2 regions of the Bradyrhizobium sp. NP1 genome follow, and region 2 is predicted to be linked to the other one. Evidence: predicted binding sites of a transcription regulator. Region 2 holds the regulator's gene; the other holds the start of a gene.
The links. The regulator PhoB, encoded in region 2, activates phosphate uptake and scavenging genes when phosphate is short. The targets are predictions, from matches to a motif close to TGTCATNNANCTGTCAT.
Positions count from the first base shown of each region.

Region 1: a site for PhoB is predicted at 4,081-4,097, ahead of QOU61_RS21270 (DUF47 domain-containing protein). Genes of this name have one in related genera too.

Region 1 is NZ_CP127385.1:4,396,861-4,404,644, reverse strand. It holds gene QOU61_RS21295 (ABC transporter ATP-binding protein) at 1-43, shown strand, start outside; gene QOU61_RS21290 (ABC transporter ATP-binding protein) at 36-788, shown strand; gene QOU61_RS21285 (ABC transporter substrate-binding protein) at 821-2,041, shown strand; gene QOU61_RS21280 (branched-chain amino acid ABC transporter permease) at 2,135-2,998, shown strand; gene QOU61_RS21275 (branched-chain amino acid ABC transporter permease) at 3,000-3,968, shown strand; gene QOU61_RS21270 (DUF47 domain-containing protein) at 4,136-4,780, shown strand; gene QOU61_RS21265 (inorganic phosphate transporter) at 4,936-5,940, shown strand; gene sugE (quaternary ammonium compound efflux SMR transporter SugE) at 5,933-6,247, opposite strand; gene QOU61_RS21255 (peptide chain release factor 3) at 6,401-7,784, shown strand, end outside.
Region 2 is NZ_CP127385.1:829,621-837,404, forward strand. It holds gene pstC (phosphate ABC transporter permease subunit PstC) at 1-939, shown strand, start outside; gene pstA (phosphate ABC transporter permease PstA) at 944-1,795, shown strand; gene pstB (phosphate ABC transporter ATP-binding protein PstB) at 1,792-2,613, shown strand; gene phoU (phosphate signaling complex protein PhoU) at 2,641-3,360, shown strand; gene phoB (phosphate regulon transcriptional regulator PhoB) at 3,419-4,123, shown strand; gene QOU61_RS03915 (GcrA family cell cycle regulator) at 4,293-4,805, opposite strand; gene QOU61_RS03920 (aspartate aminotransferase family protein) at 5,271-6,479, shown strand; gene argF (ornithine carbamoyltransferase) at 6,476-7,399, shown strand; gene QOU61_RS03930 (Hsp33 family molecular chaperone) at 7,575-7,784, shown strand, end outside.

The sequences.
Region 1 (7,784 bases), 3.6 Mb from region 2:
CGAGCGCGTCAAGGAAGCCTACCTGGGAGCTGGTCATGCCTGATGTGACAACGGCCGAGGCCACGCTCGCAAAGCCCGCCGCGGCAGGCGGGCAGGTGCTCAGCGTCCAGAATCTCGAAGCCTGGTACGGCGAATCGCACATCCTCCACGGCATCAACTTCAACGTGAATGCCGGCGAGGTGGTCACGCTGCTTGGCCGCAACGGCGCCGGCAAGACCACCACGCTGAAGTCGATCATGGGCATCATCGGCAAGCGGACCGGCTCGATCGCGTTCGGCGGCCAGGAGATCATCCGCGCGACCTCCGACCGGATCGCGCGGCTCGGCATCGCGTTCTGCCCGGAGGAGCGCGGCATTTTTGCCAGCCTCGACGTCCGCGAGAACCTGTTGCTGCCGCCGGTGGTGCGGCCGGGCGGGCTGTCGGTCGAGCAGATATTCAACCTGTTCCCGAACCTGAAGGAACGCCTCAACAGCCAGGGCACCAAGCTGTCCGGCGGCGAGCAGCAGATGCTCGCGATTGCGCGCATCCTGCGCACCGGCGCCAACTTCCTGATGCTGGACGAGCCGACCGAGGGGCTCGCGCCCGTCATCATCCAGCAGATCGGCCACACCATCGCGCGGCTGAAAAAGGAAGGCTTCACCATCCTTCTGGTCGAGCAGAATTTCCGCTTCGCCTCGACGGTGGCGGACCGCTACTACGTCGTCGAGCACGGCAAGATCATCGACGGTTTCGCCAATTCCGAGCTCCAGGCCAATATGGGCAAGCTGCACGCTTATCTGGGCGTCTGACCAAAGACAGAAATTCGAAAAAGGGAATGAACATGAAGACCAACGCCATTGCCTCCCTGCTGCTCGGTACCGCGCTCGCGCTGGTGGCCAGCGCCGCGTCGGCGCAGGACAAGACCGTGAAGATCGGCGCGCTGTCCGACCAGTCGGGCCTCTATGCCGATCTCGGAGGTCCCGGCTCGACGCTGGCGGCGCAGATGGCGGTCGAGGATTCCGGGCTCACCAAGAAGGGCTGGAAGATCGACGTGATCTCGGGCGACCATCAGAACAAGCCCGATATCGGCAGCACGATCGCGCGGCAGTGGTTCGACGTCGAAAAGGTCGACGTCGTCGTCGACGTGCCGAATTCCGGCGTGGCGCTGGCCGTCAACAACGTGGTCAAGGAGAAGAACGGCGTCTACATCAATTCGGGCGCGGCCACCTCCGACCTCACCAATGCGCAGTGCTCGCCGAACACCGTGCACTGGACCTACGACACCTACATGCTCGCCCACACCACGGGGCAGGCGCTGGTGAAGGCCGGCGGCGATACCTGGTTCTTCCTCACCGCCGACTACGCCTTCGGCGCGGCGCTCGAGCGCGACACCACCGCGGTCGTCGTCGCCAATGGCGGCAAGATCGTCGGCAGCGTCAAGCATCCGCTCAACACCTCCGACTTCTCTTCCTTCCTGCTCCAGGCCCAGTCGTCCAAGGCGAAGATCATCGGCCTTGCCAATGCCGGCGGCGACACCACCAATTCGATCAAGCAGGCGGCCGAGTTCGGTATCGTCAAGGGCGGGCAGAAACTCGCGGCGCTGCTTCTGTTCCTCACCGACGTCAAGGCGATCGGGCTCGAGACCGCGCAGGGTTTGAACTTCACCGAGACCTTCTACTGGGACATGAACGACCAGACCCGCGCCTTCTCCAAGCGTTTTTCCGAGCGCATGAAGAACAGCGCGCCGCCGACCATGGTGCAGGCCGGCGTCTATTCGGGCCTGTTGCATTACTTCAAGGCGCTGGAGGCGCTCGGCGGCAATCCGCATGACGGCGTCAAGGTGGTCGAGAAGATGAAGTCGATCCCGACCGATGATCCCTTGTTCGGCAAGGGTTCGATCGAGCCCAACGGCCGCACCATCCACAGCGCCTATCTGTTCGAGGTGAAGAAGCCGTCGGAGTCCAAGGCGCCGTGGGATTTCTACAAGCTGGTCGGCACCGTTCCGGGCGACGAGGCGTTCACGCCGCTCTCGCAGAGCACGTGCGCGCTCTTGAAGAAGTAGTATCGCGCGAAGGCCGCCGGCCTCGCGCCGGCGGCCTTTGAGCGAAGTGGACAGGATCGAGCGCCACGGGATTGAGCGCGAAAGAATGGAACCATGCAGGCTCTCTACGCACAGCTTCTGGTCGGACTGATCAACGGCTCGTTCTACGCGCTGCTCAGCCTCGGGCTTGCCGTGATCTTCGGCATGCTCAACATCATCAACTTCGCCCACGGCGCGCTCTACATGATGGGCGCGTTCTGCGCCTATTTCCTGCTCAATGTCGCCGGCATCGGCTACTGGCCGGCGCTGATCATCGCGCCGATCGTGGTCGGCATCTTCGGCATGATCCTCGAGCGCACTATGCTGCAGCGGCTCGCCGGGCTCGATCATCTCTACGGCCTGCTGCTCACCTTCGGCATCGCGCTGATCGTGCAGGGCGTGTTCCAGAACTATTTCGGTTCTTCCGGTCTGCCCTATGCGATCCCCGATGAGCTCAAGGGCGGCATGAATCTGGGCTTCATGTTCCTGCCAGTCTATCGCGGCTGGGTGGTGGTGTTCTCCCTGGTGGTCTGCCTCGCCACCTGGTTCCTGATCGAGAAGACCCGGCTAGGCGCCTATTTGCGCGCGGCGACCGAAAATCCGACCCTGGTGCGCGCCTTCGGCATCAACGTGCCCAGGATGATCACGCTGACCTACGGCCTCGGCGTCGGGCTGGCGGCGCTCGCCGGCGTATTGTCGGCGCCGATCAACCAGGTCCGGCCGCTGATGGGCGCCGACCTCATCATCGTGGTGTTCGCGGTGGTGGTGATCGGCGGCATGGGCTCGATCATGGGTTCGATCATCACCGGCTTCGCGCTCGGGGTGATCGAGGGACTGACGAAATATTTCTATCCCGAGGCTTCCAACACCGTGGTGTTCGTGCTGATGGTGCTGGTGTTGCTGGTGAAGCCGGCGGGACTGACCGGACGGGCGGCCTGACATGACAGCAATCACCGACGATACCTTGCCGATGACGCCGCGCGCGATGCGCGACGAGATGACCGTGTTCGCGATCATGGCCGTGCTGCTCGGGGTCGTGCCGTGGACCGGCCTCTATCCGTTCTTCGTGATGCAGGCGCTGTGCTTTGCGCTCCTGGCCTGCGCGTTCAACCTGCTGATCGGCTACGGCGGCTTGCTGTCGTTCGGCCACGCGATGTTCCTCGGCACCGCCGGTTATGTCAGCGCGCACGCGCTCAAGGTATGGGGCTGGCCACCCGAACTCGGCATCGTCGCCGGCACGGCCGCAGCCGCGGCGCTCGCCGTCGTTACCGGCTTCGTGTCGATCCGCCGCCAGGGCATCTATTTCTCGATGATCACCCTGGCGCTGTCGCAGCTCCTCTACTTCATCTATCTGCAGGCGCCGTTCACCCATGGCGAGGATGGCATCCAGGGCATTCCGCAGGGTCATCTGTTCGGTATTTTCGACCTTTCCAGGCCGATCACTCTCTATTACGTCGTGCTGGCCGGCTTCCTCGGCGGCTTCCTCCTGATCTACCGCATCATCAACTCGCCGTTCGGCGAGGTGCTTAAGTCGATCCGGGAGAACGAGCAGCGCGCGATCTCGCTCGGCTACAAGACCGACCAGTACAAGTGGCTGGCCTACGTTCTCTCCGGCACGATCGGCGGCTTCGCCGGGTCGCTGAAAGTGTTCGTGGCGCAGAACGCTTCACTGACCGACGTGCACTGGACCATGTCGGGTGAGATCGTGCTGATGACGCTGGTCGGCGGGCTCGGCACCATCTTCGGCCCCGTCGTCGGCGCCTTCGTGATCATCGCCATGCAGCAGTATCTGGCAGGCTTCGGCCAGTGGGTGACGGTGATTCAGGGCGTGATCTTCGTCGCGTGCGTGCTGATGTTCCGCCGCGGCGTCGTCGGCGAGATCGCGCATTACTTCCGGATATCGCTCTAAATCTCGGATTTCCCGAGGCATTTTTAGCTTTGCCGCCAGTCGCCGTGCCACAAAGCGGTGGATGATCCGGTTTGGCCCGCCGCCCGCGGCGCGCTTCACTGCAAAATGGTCTATGACGGTTTCGTGACAGACCGCTCCGGCCCGTTCCAGGACAATGGAATTGATCCATGATGCGTTGGTTTCGCGCCTTTCTACCCAAGGAGGAGCGGTTCTTCGACCTGTTCGCCAGACATGCCCAGACCGCGGTGTTGGGCGCCCAGGCGCTGCAGGACATGCTGCGCGGCGGCGAGGAGACGCCGGTGTTCTGCCAGCGCATCAACCAGATCGAGAATGACGCCGACGGCATCACCCGCGAGGTGCTGACCGCGGTACGCCGCACCTTCATCACCCCGTTCGACCGCGGCGACATCAAGAACCTGATCACCGCGATGGATGACGCCGTCGACCAGATGCAGCAGACCGCGAAGGCGGTGATGCTGTTCGAGGTGCGCGTCTTCGAGCCGCCGATGCGCGAGATCGGCACGCTTCTGGTCGAATGCGCCAATCTGGTGGTGCGGGCGCTGCCGCTGATGCAATCGATCGGCCACAACGTCGCGATGCTGACCGCGATCACCGAGGAGTTGACCAAGCTCGAAGGGCGCGTCGACGACCTCCATGACATCGGGCTGAAGGAGCTGTTCCTCAAGCATCGCAATGCCAACACCATGGATTTCGTGGTCGGCGCCGAGATCTACGACCATCTCGAGAAGGTCGCCGACCGCTTCGACGACGTCGCCAACGAGATCAGTTCCATCGTGATCGAACAGGTATAGGCATGATCCGGACCCGAAGGGCCGCGTTAGCGCAAAGTGGGAGCCGGTCTTCCCTCGCGACAAACGCGGACCGCGTTTGCGCGGAGATCATGCCCTATAAAAATCCCTGGAGCGCGATCGCGCTTCAGCGCATCGCGCTCTAGGGGGCAGGGTCCGTGGACGCCACGCTGGGTCTTCCGGTTCTCGCGAGCCTGATCGCGGTCGCGCTGCTGTTCGATTTCCTGAACGGGCTGCACGACGCCGCCAATTCCATCGCCACCATCGTCTCGACGCGCGTGCTCCGGCCGCAATATGCGGTGTTCTGGGCCGCCTTCTTCAACTTCGTCGCGTTCCTGGTGTTCGGCCTGCACGTGGCGCAGACCATCGGCACCGGGATCATCGACCCCGCGATCGTCGATGCGCGCGTGATATTCGCGGCGCTGGTCGGCTCGATCGTCTGGAACTTGATCACCTGGTGGCTCGGCATCCCCTCGTCCTCGTCGCATGCGCTGATCGGCGGGCTGGTCGGCGCCGGCATGGCGAAGGCCGGGATCTCTGCGGCGGTCTGGAGCGGGCTGTCGAAGACCATGGCCGCGATCGTGCTGTCGCCGCTGGTCGGCTTCCTGCTTGCGATGGTCCTGGTCGCCATCGTCTCCTGGGCCTCGGTGCGGTCGACGCCGTTCGCGGTGGACCGCGCCTTCCGCATCCTGCAATTCGTCTCGGCCTCGCTCTACTCGCTCGGCCACGGCGGCAACGACGCGCAGAAGACCATGGGCATGATCGCCGTGCTGCTCTATTCGCAGGGTGCGCTGGGCACGGAATTCTTCGTGCCGTTCTGGGTGGTTTTGGCCTGCCAGGCCGCGATGGCGCTGGGTACGCTGATGGGTGGCTGGCGCATCGTCCGCACCATGGGCTTGCGCATCACCAAGCTGACGCCGATGCAGGGCTTTTGCGCCGAGACCGGGGGCGCGGCGACGCTGTTCATGGCGACCTTCCTCGGCGTCCCGGTTTCCACCACCCACACCATCACCGGCGCGATCGTCGGCGTCGGCGCGGCGAGGCGCGTCTCGGCGGTGCGCTGGAACGTCGCAAGCTCCATCGTCTATGCCTGGGTGATCACCATCCCGGCGTCCGCGGCGGTGGCCGCGCTGGCCTATTGGGCGGTGGCGCTGATCAGGTGACGAGCTTGAGCCCGACGATCCCCGCCACGATCAGCGAGATGCTGGCCAGCCGCGCGGCGGTCGCCGGCTCGCCGAACAATAGGATGCCGAGTATCGCGGTTCCCACCGCGCCGATCCCGGTCCATACCGCATAGGCCGTTCCAATCGGCAGCGTCTTCAGCGCCAGCCCGAGCAAGATCACGCTCCCGGCCATGCTGAGCAGCGTCAGCGCTGACGGCACGAGCCGTGTGAAACCCTCGGTGAATTTGAGGCCGATCGCCCAGCCGATCTCCAAGAGCCCGGCCGCGAACAGGATGGTCCACGCCATGACAACCCTCCGTTTTAAAGGCAGGGTCGTCCCCGCGGATAGTTTCGAGGAGAAGGTCGTCCTTCCCACGCCGGATATAGGGATTACGGAACGCTTCGCAAATGCCTAAATGACGCTTGATTGCGCCTGTTTTCCCTGCCAAACGCTCCCGCCATGTCCGATATTACCGTTGCCGCCGAATCGCCGTCCCGCTCGCCGCTTGCAGAAGAAGTAGCGCGGAGGCGCACCTTTGCGATCATATCGCATCCGGACGCCGGCAAGACCACGCTCACCGAGAAGCTGCTTTTGTTCGGCGGCGCCATCAACCTCGCGGGTCAGGTCAAGGCCAAGGGCGAGCGGCGCAACACGCGCTCCGACTGGATGAAGATCGAGCGCGAGCGCGGCATCTCGGTCGTCACGTCGGTGATGACCTTCGAGTTCGAGGGTCTCGTGTTCAACCTGCTGGACACGCCGGGCCACGAGGACTTTTCCGAGGACACTTACCGCACGCTGACCGCGGTCGATTCCGCCGTCATGGTGATCGACGCCGCCAAGGGCATCGAGTCGCGTACGCGAAAGCTGTTCGAGGTCTGCCGCCTGCGCGACATCCCGATCATCACCTTCATCAACAAGATGGACCGCGAGAGCCGCGACACCTTCGAGCTTCTCGACGAGATCGAGAAGACGCTGGCGCTCGACACCACGCCGGTGACCTGGCCGGTCGGCCGCGGGCGCGATTTCATCGGCACCTACGATGTCAGGAATCGCGGCGTGCGCCTGCTCGAAGGCGGCGGCGCCAAGACCGGCGCGGCGCAGCAGATCGACATCGCCGAGCTTGCATCCCGCAATCCCAATCTCGACGTCGCCGCGATCAAGGACGAGCTCCAGCTTGTGACCGAAGCCTGCAAGCCGTTCGAGCTCGGTGCTTTTCGCGAGGGCCATCTGACGCCGGTCTATTTCGGCAGCGCGCTGCGCAATTTCGGCGTCGGCGACCTGCTTGAGGGGCTTGGCCAGTTCGCGCCGCCGCCGCGCGCGCAGGACGCCGACCTGCGCAAGGTCGAGGCCTCCGAGTCGCGCATGAGCGCCTTCGTGTTCAAGATCCAGGCCAACATGGATCCGAACCATCGCGACCGCATCGCCTTTGCGCGGCTCTGCTCCGGCAAGCTTTCCCGCGGCATGAAGGCAAAGCTCGTGCGCACCGGCAAGGCCATGCCGCTGTCGAGCCCGCAATTCTTCTTCGCCCAGGACCGCTCGGTGGCCGACGAGGCCTATGCCGGGGACGTCGTCGGCATCCCCAACCACGGCACCTTGCGGATCGGCGACACGCTGACCGAAGGCGAGGATTTGACCTTCGTCGGCGTGCCGAGCTTCGCGCCGGAAATCGTGCGCCGGGTGCGGCTCACCGACGCCATGAAGGCGAAGAAGCTGAAAGAGGCGCTGCAGCAGATGTCGGAGGAGGGCGTGGTGCAGGTGTTCCGCCCGCGCGACGGCGCGCCGGCCCTGGTCGGCGTGGTCGGCCCGCTGCAGCTCGACGTCCTGAAGGCGCGGCTCGACGCCG
Region 2 (7,784 bases):
AAGGCACTCAGTGCCTTCAAGCTCGGCGACATCACCTTCTATTGGATCACCCGCGCTTCGGCGATTTCGGTGCTGCTCATCCTTGGCGGCATCATCCTGTCGCTGATCGTCGGTGCCTGGCCCGCGATGCGGGAATATGGCGTGAGCTTCCTGACCACGCAGCGCTGGGCGCCCTCGGCCGACCCGCCGGTGCTGGGCGCGCTCGGGCCGATCTACGGCACGCTGGTGACTTCCTTCATCGCGATGCTGATCGCCATTCCCGTCGGCCTCGGCATCGCGATCTTCCTCACCGAGCTCTGCCCGCAATGGCTGCGCCGCCCGATCGGCATTGCGATCGAGCTGCTCGCCGGCATCCCCTCGATCATCTACGGCATGTGGGGCTTCTTCGTGCTCGGGCCGTTCCTGGCCTACACCTTCCAGCCGGCGATGATCCACCTGTTCGACGGCGTGCCGGTGCTAGGAGCGATTTTCGCCGGCCCGCCGTCCTATCTCAGCCTGTTCAACGCGGCGCTGATTCTCGCGATCATGGTGCTGCCGTTCATCACCGCGATCTCGGTCGACGTGTTCCGCACCGTGCCGCCGGTGCTGAAGGAGGCCGCCTACGGCGTCGGCTGCACCACCTGGGAGGTCGTGCGCAGCGTGGTCATTCCCTATACCCGCGTCGGCGTCATCGGCGGCATCATGCTGGCGCTCGGTCGCGCGCTCGGCGAGACCATGGCGGTGACCTTCATCATCGGCAATTCGTTCCGCATCACCGGATCGATCTTCTCGCCGGGCACCACGATCTCGGCGGCGATCGCCAGCGAGTTCGCCGAAAGCGACGGCCTGCATCAATCGGGCCTGATCCTTCTCGGCCTGCTGCTGTTCGTGCTGACCTTCATCGTGCTTGCCGCCGCGCGGCTGATGCTGCTGCGCCTGGAAAAGAAGGCGGGGAACTAGCGCCATGGCCCTCAACTCGATCTATGCGCGCCGCCGCCGCCGGGACATCATCGTCCGCGGGCTGTGCGTCTGCGCGGCGCTGTTCGGCGTCACCTGGCTCGCGCTGATCCTGTTCACGCTGTTCTATAACGGCATCGCCGGCCTCAACCTGCAGGTCTTCACCGAGAACACGCCGCCGCCCGGCTCGACCGAAGGCGGCCTGCTCAACGCCATCACCGGCTCGATCATCATGACCGGGATCGGGGTCGGGATCGGCGCGCCGCTCGGCCTGTTCGCCGGCACCTACCTCGCCGAATATGGCCGCAACGACCGCCTCACCTCGGTGATCCGCTTCATCAACGACATCCTGCTCAGCGCGCCGTCGATCATCATCGGTCTCTTCATCTACGGCGCGGTGGTGGTGCCGATGAAAGGCTTCTCGGCGATCGCGGGCTCGCTCGCGCTTGCGGTGATCGTGATCCCGGTCGTGCTGCGCACCACCGAGGACATGCTCCTGCTGGTGCCGAACCCGCTGCGGGAAGCCGCGAGCGCGCTCGGGCTGCCGCGCTCGCTGGTGATCAAGAGGATCGCCTACCGCGCGGCGCGAAGCGGCCTGATCACCGGCGTGCTGCTCGCGACCGCACGCGTCGCCGGCGAAACCGCGCCGCTGCTGTTCACCGCGCTGTCCAACCAGTTCTTCAGCCTGAGCCTGACCAAGACGATGGCCAACCTGCCGGTGACCATCAACAACTTCGTGCAGAGCCCGTATGCCTACTGGAAGCAACTCGCATGGAGCGGGGCCCTGCTGATCACACTGACCGTGCTCGCGCTGAATATCGGCGCGCGCATCCTGGGCGCCGAGAGGAGCGCAAAATGAACGATCTTTCTGTATCCATGAGTACCGCAAGCTCGCACGGCCATTCGGTGCCGCTGCCGGAGGCGCCCGCCAAGGTGACCGCTCGCAACCTCAATTTCTACTATGGCGAGAACCACGCGCTGAAGAACATCAACCTGACGCTCGGCACCAACAGGGTGACGGCATTCATCGGTCCCTCCGGTTGCGGCAAGTCGACGCTGTTGCGCATCTTCAACCGGATGTACGACCTCTACCCGGGCCAGCGCGCCAGTGGGCAGTTGATGCTCGACCAGACCAATATCCTGGACCCCCGGCTCGACCTCAACCTGTTGCGCGCGCGGGTCGGCATGGTGTTCCAGAAGCCGACGCCGTTCCCGATGACCATCTACGAGAACATCGCCTTCGGCATCCGCCTCTACGAGCGGATTTCCAAGTCCGAGATGGACGACCGGGTCGAGAAGGCGCTGCGCGGCGGCGCGCTCTGGAACGAGGTCAAGGACAAGCTGAACGCCAGCGGATTGAGCCTGTCCGGCGGCCAGCAGCAGCGGCTTTGCATCGCCCGCACGGTGGCGGTGCGGCCGGAGGTGATCCTGTTCGACGAGCCGTGCTCGGCGCTCGATCCGATCTCCACCGCCAAGGTCGAGGAGCTGATCCAGGAACTGTCCGAGCAGTACACGATCGCGATCGTCACTCACAACATGCAGCAGGCGGCGCGCGTCTCCGACAAGACCGCCTTCATGTATCTCGGCGAGCTGATCGAGTTCGACGAGACCAGCAAGATCTTCACCTCGCCGAGCGATCGGCGTACCCAGGACTACATCACCGGCCGCTTCGGCTGACACGCTGACCGCGGAGGATTTTGACACATGGCTTCTGAACACACCGCCAAGGCTTTCGACAGCGACCTGCAGGAACTCACCCGCCTGGTAGCGGAGATGGGCGGCCTCGCCGAACGCATGATCGTCGAATCCGTCGACGCGTTGGTGCGCCACGACATCGCGCTCGGCCAGCGCGTGGTCGCGGCCGACCTCGAGATCGACAACATGCAGCGCCTGATCGAGGAGCGCGCGGTGCTGACCATCGCGCGGCGCCAGCCGATGGCGGTCGACCTGCGCGAGATCGTCGGCGCCATGCGGGTGGCGATCGACCTCGAGCGGATCGGCGACCTCGCCAAGAACATGGGCAAGCGCGTCGCCGCGCTGGAAAGCGATTTCCATCCCTTGAAGCTGATCCGCGGATTGGAGCACATGACCGACCTCGTTCAGCAGCAGGTCAAGAGCGTGCTCGACGCCTATGCGGCGCACGATTTGCCGGCGGCGATGAGCGTATGGAAGGGCGACGAGGAGGTCGACGCCATCTGCACCTCGCTGTTCCGCGAACTGCTCACCTACATGATGGAAGATCCGCGCAACATCTCGTTCTGCATTCACCTGATGTTCTGCGCCAAGAACATCGAGCGGATCGGCGACCATGCGACCAATATCGCGGAAACCGTGTTCTACATGATCGAAGGCCAGCAGATTCTCGACAAGCGTCCGAAGGGTGACATGACGACCTTCGCTGCCACGATTCCGGGCAACAATTAAGCCGCGGGGCGAAGCAGCGGATCAGGCCACGGCTCAAGCCAATGGAGAAGACCTAGCCATGAGCGCGCGCATACTGGTGGTGGAGGATGAGGAGGCGCTGACCACGCTGTTGCGCTACAACCTCGAGGCAGACGGCTACGAGGTCGAGACGGTGGCGCGCGGTGACGATGCCGACACGCGAATGAAGGAACGCGTTCCCGACCTGATCGTGCTGGACTGGATGCTGCCGGGCCTGTCCGGCATCGAGCTGTGCCGGCGCCTGCGGGCGCGGCCCGAGACCAAGCAGCTTCCGATCATCATGTTGACCGCGCGCGGCGAGGAGAGCGAGCGCGTCCGCGGGCTTGCGACCGGCGCCGACGACTACATCGTCAAGCCGTTCTCGGTGCCGGAACTCCTGGCGCGCGTGAAAGGCCTGCTGCGTCGTGCGAGCCCCGAACGGCTCGCAACCGTGCTCGCCTATGGTGACATCGAGCTCGATCGCGAGAAGCGCCGCGTGGCGCGATCCGGCCGTCCGATCGATCTCGGCCCGACCGAGTATCGCCTGCTCGAATTCTTCCTCGAGCACCCGGGCCGGGTGTTTTCCCGCGAGCAGCTGCTCGACAGCGTCTGGGGCCGCGACATCTATATCGACGAGCGCACCGTCGACGTGCATATCGGCCGCCTGCGCAAGCTGCTCAATCCGGGCCGCGAGCAGGATCCGATCCGCACCGTCCGCGGCGCCGGCTACGCGCTCGACGACCGCTTCGCCAAAGCCGCGGAGTGATCGCCGTCGTCCCGCGAACGCGCGCGTTGATAGGCTCCGCGCGGGCCGCGACCCATAACCGCAGGTCTTGATTGCTTGGACGAGCTGCATCGACAGCTCGAAATGACCACGTGGTTCAGTGGTTCGGAGTCCCCGCCTTCGCGGGGACGACATCCGCCGGCGAGCGAGCCTACCTCGAATTCGGCTTGGTCGACGGCCGCCTTCGATCGGCGGCGGGCTGATAGGCGACCCGCGAGTGATGTGCGCAATAGGGCAGTCCGGCAAGCGCCTTGCCGCCGCAGAAGAAGAAGTCGGGGCTGGCGGGATCGCCGACCGGCCAATGGCAGGTGGCCTCGTTCAATTCGAGCAGCGACAGCCGCTGGCTCATCGGCACCACGTTGTCATAGGCGATCGGATCGGGCTCGAGCTCGACCTCGAAGGCGTGCGCGAGCGCCGTGTTGCCGCGCGAGACCGGGCGCGATACCCGCATCATGTGCTGGGCGGGGCGCGCCTTGCGCTGGCGTGGCGCCGCCGACGATGGACTCTTGGCGCGGCCCGAAAGGCCGAGCCGATGCACCTTGCCGATCACCGCGTTGCGCGTCACGTTTCCGAGCTCGGCGGCGATCTGGCTCGCCGACAGGCCGGCCTCCCAGAGTTTCTTCAACTGCTCGACGCGCTCGTCGGACCAGGTCAATACCGTCATCACGCTCTTCCCTTCGCGTAGCGCCGGCCGCTTGCCAGGCGGTGCTGCGATGCCAAAAAAAATCCCTGCGCGCAGAATCCCTTAACCCTCGCCGGGCCGATCAGGCGCGCCCGGACGTTTACGCGAACCGTTAACACTCTTGAGGGTCAGAACCGCCGCACGAGATGTCGTATCCGACGGCCCAAACGCTACAATATGGCGTGACTCGGGCGCAAGAGTCCCCGGCCACGACGTCCACATGTTCCGTTACTTATGCATTTGATTTTGTCTTTTCCACCACACCGCAATGTTACGGGCGGCACAGGCCCCGCGCAGCCTGCGCCTGACGGCATTGACACCCATCTCTGCGCGCCTAGAATGCTTCTACGTGCCGCCCTGAAAAGGCGGCACGTTTTGTTTTCTGCTGTTGATGCGGCCGCGCCAATGCGCGCATCATCATTGTTCTCGAACGCTCAAGTGACCGCCATGACCAACAGCGCCACGTCGCATCTGCTTCCGGTTTTCGCCAGGGTCGACCTCGGCTTCGAACGCGGCGAAGGCTGCTGGCTGGTCGCGACCAACGGCGAGCGCTATCTCGATTTCACCTCGGGCGTCGCGGTCAACGCGCTCGGCCACGCGCATCCGCATCTGGTCAAGGCGCTGCAGGAGCAGGCGACGAAACTCTGGCACATGTCGAACCTGTTCAAGAGCCCCGATGGCGAGAAGCTCGCCGCGCGGCTGTGCGATGAGAGCTTCGCCGACCTCGTGTTCTTCTGCAATTCCGGCGCGGAAGCGATGGAGGGCGTGATCAAGCTGGTGCGCCACTATCACTTCTCCAAGGGCCATCCCGAGCGCTACCGCATCATCACCTTCGAGGGCGCCTTCCACGGCCGCACGCTCGCGACGCTCGCCGCCACCGGCTCCGCCAAATATCTCGAAGGTTTTGGGCCGCCGGTTGACGGCTTCGACCAGGTGCCGCATGGCGACATCGAGGCGGTGAAGAAGGCGATCGGTCCCCACACCGCCGGCATCCTGATCGAGCCCGTGCAAGGCGAAGGCGGCGTGCGCTCGGCGCCGATGGCCTTCTTCAAGGCGCTGCGCCAGCTCTGCGACGAGCGCGGCCTTCTGCTCGCCTTCGACGAGGTGCAGACCGGCATGGGCCGCACCGGCGAGCTGTTCGCCTACAAGCGGCTCGGCGTTACCCCTGACGTGATGTCGCTCGCCAAGGCGCTCGGCGGCGGTTTTCCGATTGGCGCGGTGCTGGCGAGCGCGGAGGCCGCCTCCGGCATGGCGCCGGGCTCGCACGGCTCGACCTTCGGCGGCAATCCGCTGGCGATCGCAGCCGCCAATGCCGTGCTCGACGTCATGCTCAAGCCCGGCTTCTTCGCGCATGTGCAGAAGATGTCGCTGCTGCTGAAGCAGAAGCTCGCTTCCGTCGTCGACCGTTATCCGACCGTGCTCTCGGAAGTGCGCGGCGAGGGCCTCTTGATCGGCGTCAAGGCGGTGGTGCCCTCGGGCGATCTCGTCACGCGCTTGCGCGAGCAGAAGCTCCTGACTGTCGGCGCCGGCGACAACGTCGTCCGCTTCCTCGCGCCGCTGATCGTGAGCGAAGCGGAGATCGAGCAGTCCGTGCAATGCCTGGAGCGCGCCTGCGCGGCGCTTGCAGGCGGCGCGAATAAGGCGGCAGCGCAATGAAGACGCCGCGTCATTTCCTCGACATCAGCGAGCTGCCGCTCTCCGAGCTCAGGCGGGTGCTCGCCGCCTCCAGCGCCATGAAGGCAAAGCTCAAGGCGCATGAGAAGGGCACCAGGCCGCTCGACGGCAAGGTGCTCGCGATGATCTTCGAGAAGCCCTCGACGCGCACCCGCGTCTCCTTCGACGTCGGCATGCGGCAGCTCGGCGGCGAAGCGATCATGCTGACGGGTCAGGAGATGCAGCTCGGCCGCGGCGAGACCATCGCCGACACCGCGCGCGTGCTGTCGCGCTACGTCGACGCCATCATGATCCGCATCCTCAACCACGACGCGCTGCTGGAACTTGCCGCGCACGCCACGGTGCCGGTCATCAACGGGCTGACGCGGCGCTCGCACCCCTGCCAGGTGATGGCCGACGTGATGACCTTCGAGGAGCATCGCGGGTCGATCGAAGGCAAGACCGTGGCCTGGACCGGCGACGACAACAACGTGCTGGCGTCGTGGGCGCATGCGGCCGAGCGCTTCAAGTTCAAGCTCAATGTCGCGACCCCGCCGCAGCTTGCGCCGAACAAGACGATGCGCGACTGGATCAAGGCCACCGACGCGCCGATCGTGCTCGGCAACGATCCGGAAGCCGCGGTGCGCGGCGCTGACTGCGTCGTCACCGACACCTGGGTGTCGATGGGCGACAAGGACGGCGAGCACCGCCACAATCTGCTGCAGCCCTACCAGGTCAACGCCAAGCTGATGTCGCTCGCCAAGCCCGATGCGCTGTTCATGCATTGCCTGCCGGCCCATCGCGGCGAAGAGGTCACCGACGAGGTGATCGACGGGCCGCAATCGGTGGTGTTCGACGAGGCCGAAAACCGCCTGCATGCGCAAAAGGGCATCCTGGCCTGGTGTTTTGACGTGGCCGGGTAGGATTATCCGGTCGTGTCGTCCTGGCTTCCGCCAGGACGCGCGCGTTCCCTCGTTCGCGCATCATGGCCGACATGCTCTGCCGCAGCCGCCGACGGCTGTGGTCATGGGTCCGGGCGTTCGACGGGAGGACTGTCAAGCCCTTTTGTTTCGTCGCGAGCGACCCCAGATAGGCGCCATGGTTTCACAATCTCCCGACACCAAAAGCTCGCCGCAGAGCCCGATCCGGGCGCCGTCGGCGGTTCCGCTGGACGACACCGTGCTGCCCTTCGAGGTCGCGCCGCTCGACCTGCGCGGCCGCCTGACGAGGCTCGGCCCGCTGCTCGACGACATCCTCACCAAGCATGATTACCCCGCGCCGGTCGGCAAGCTGTTGGGCGAAGCGATC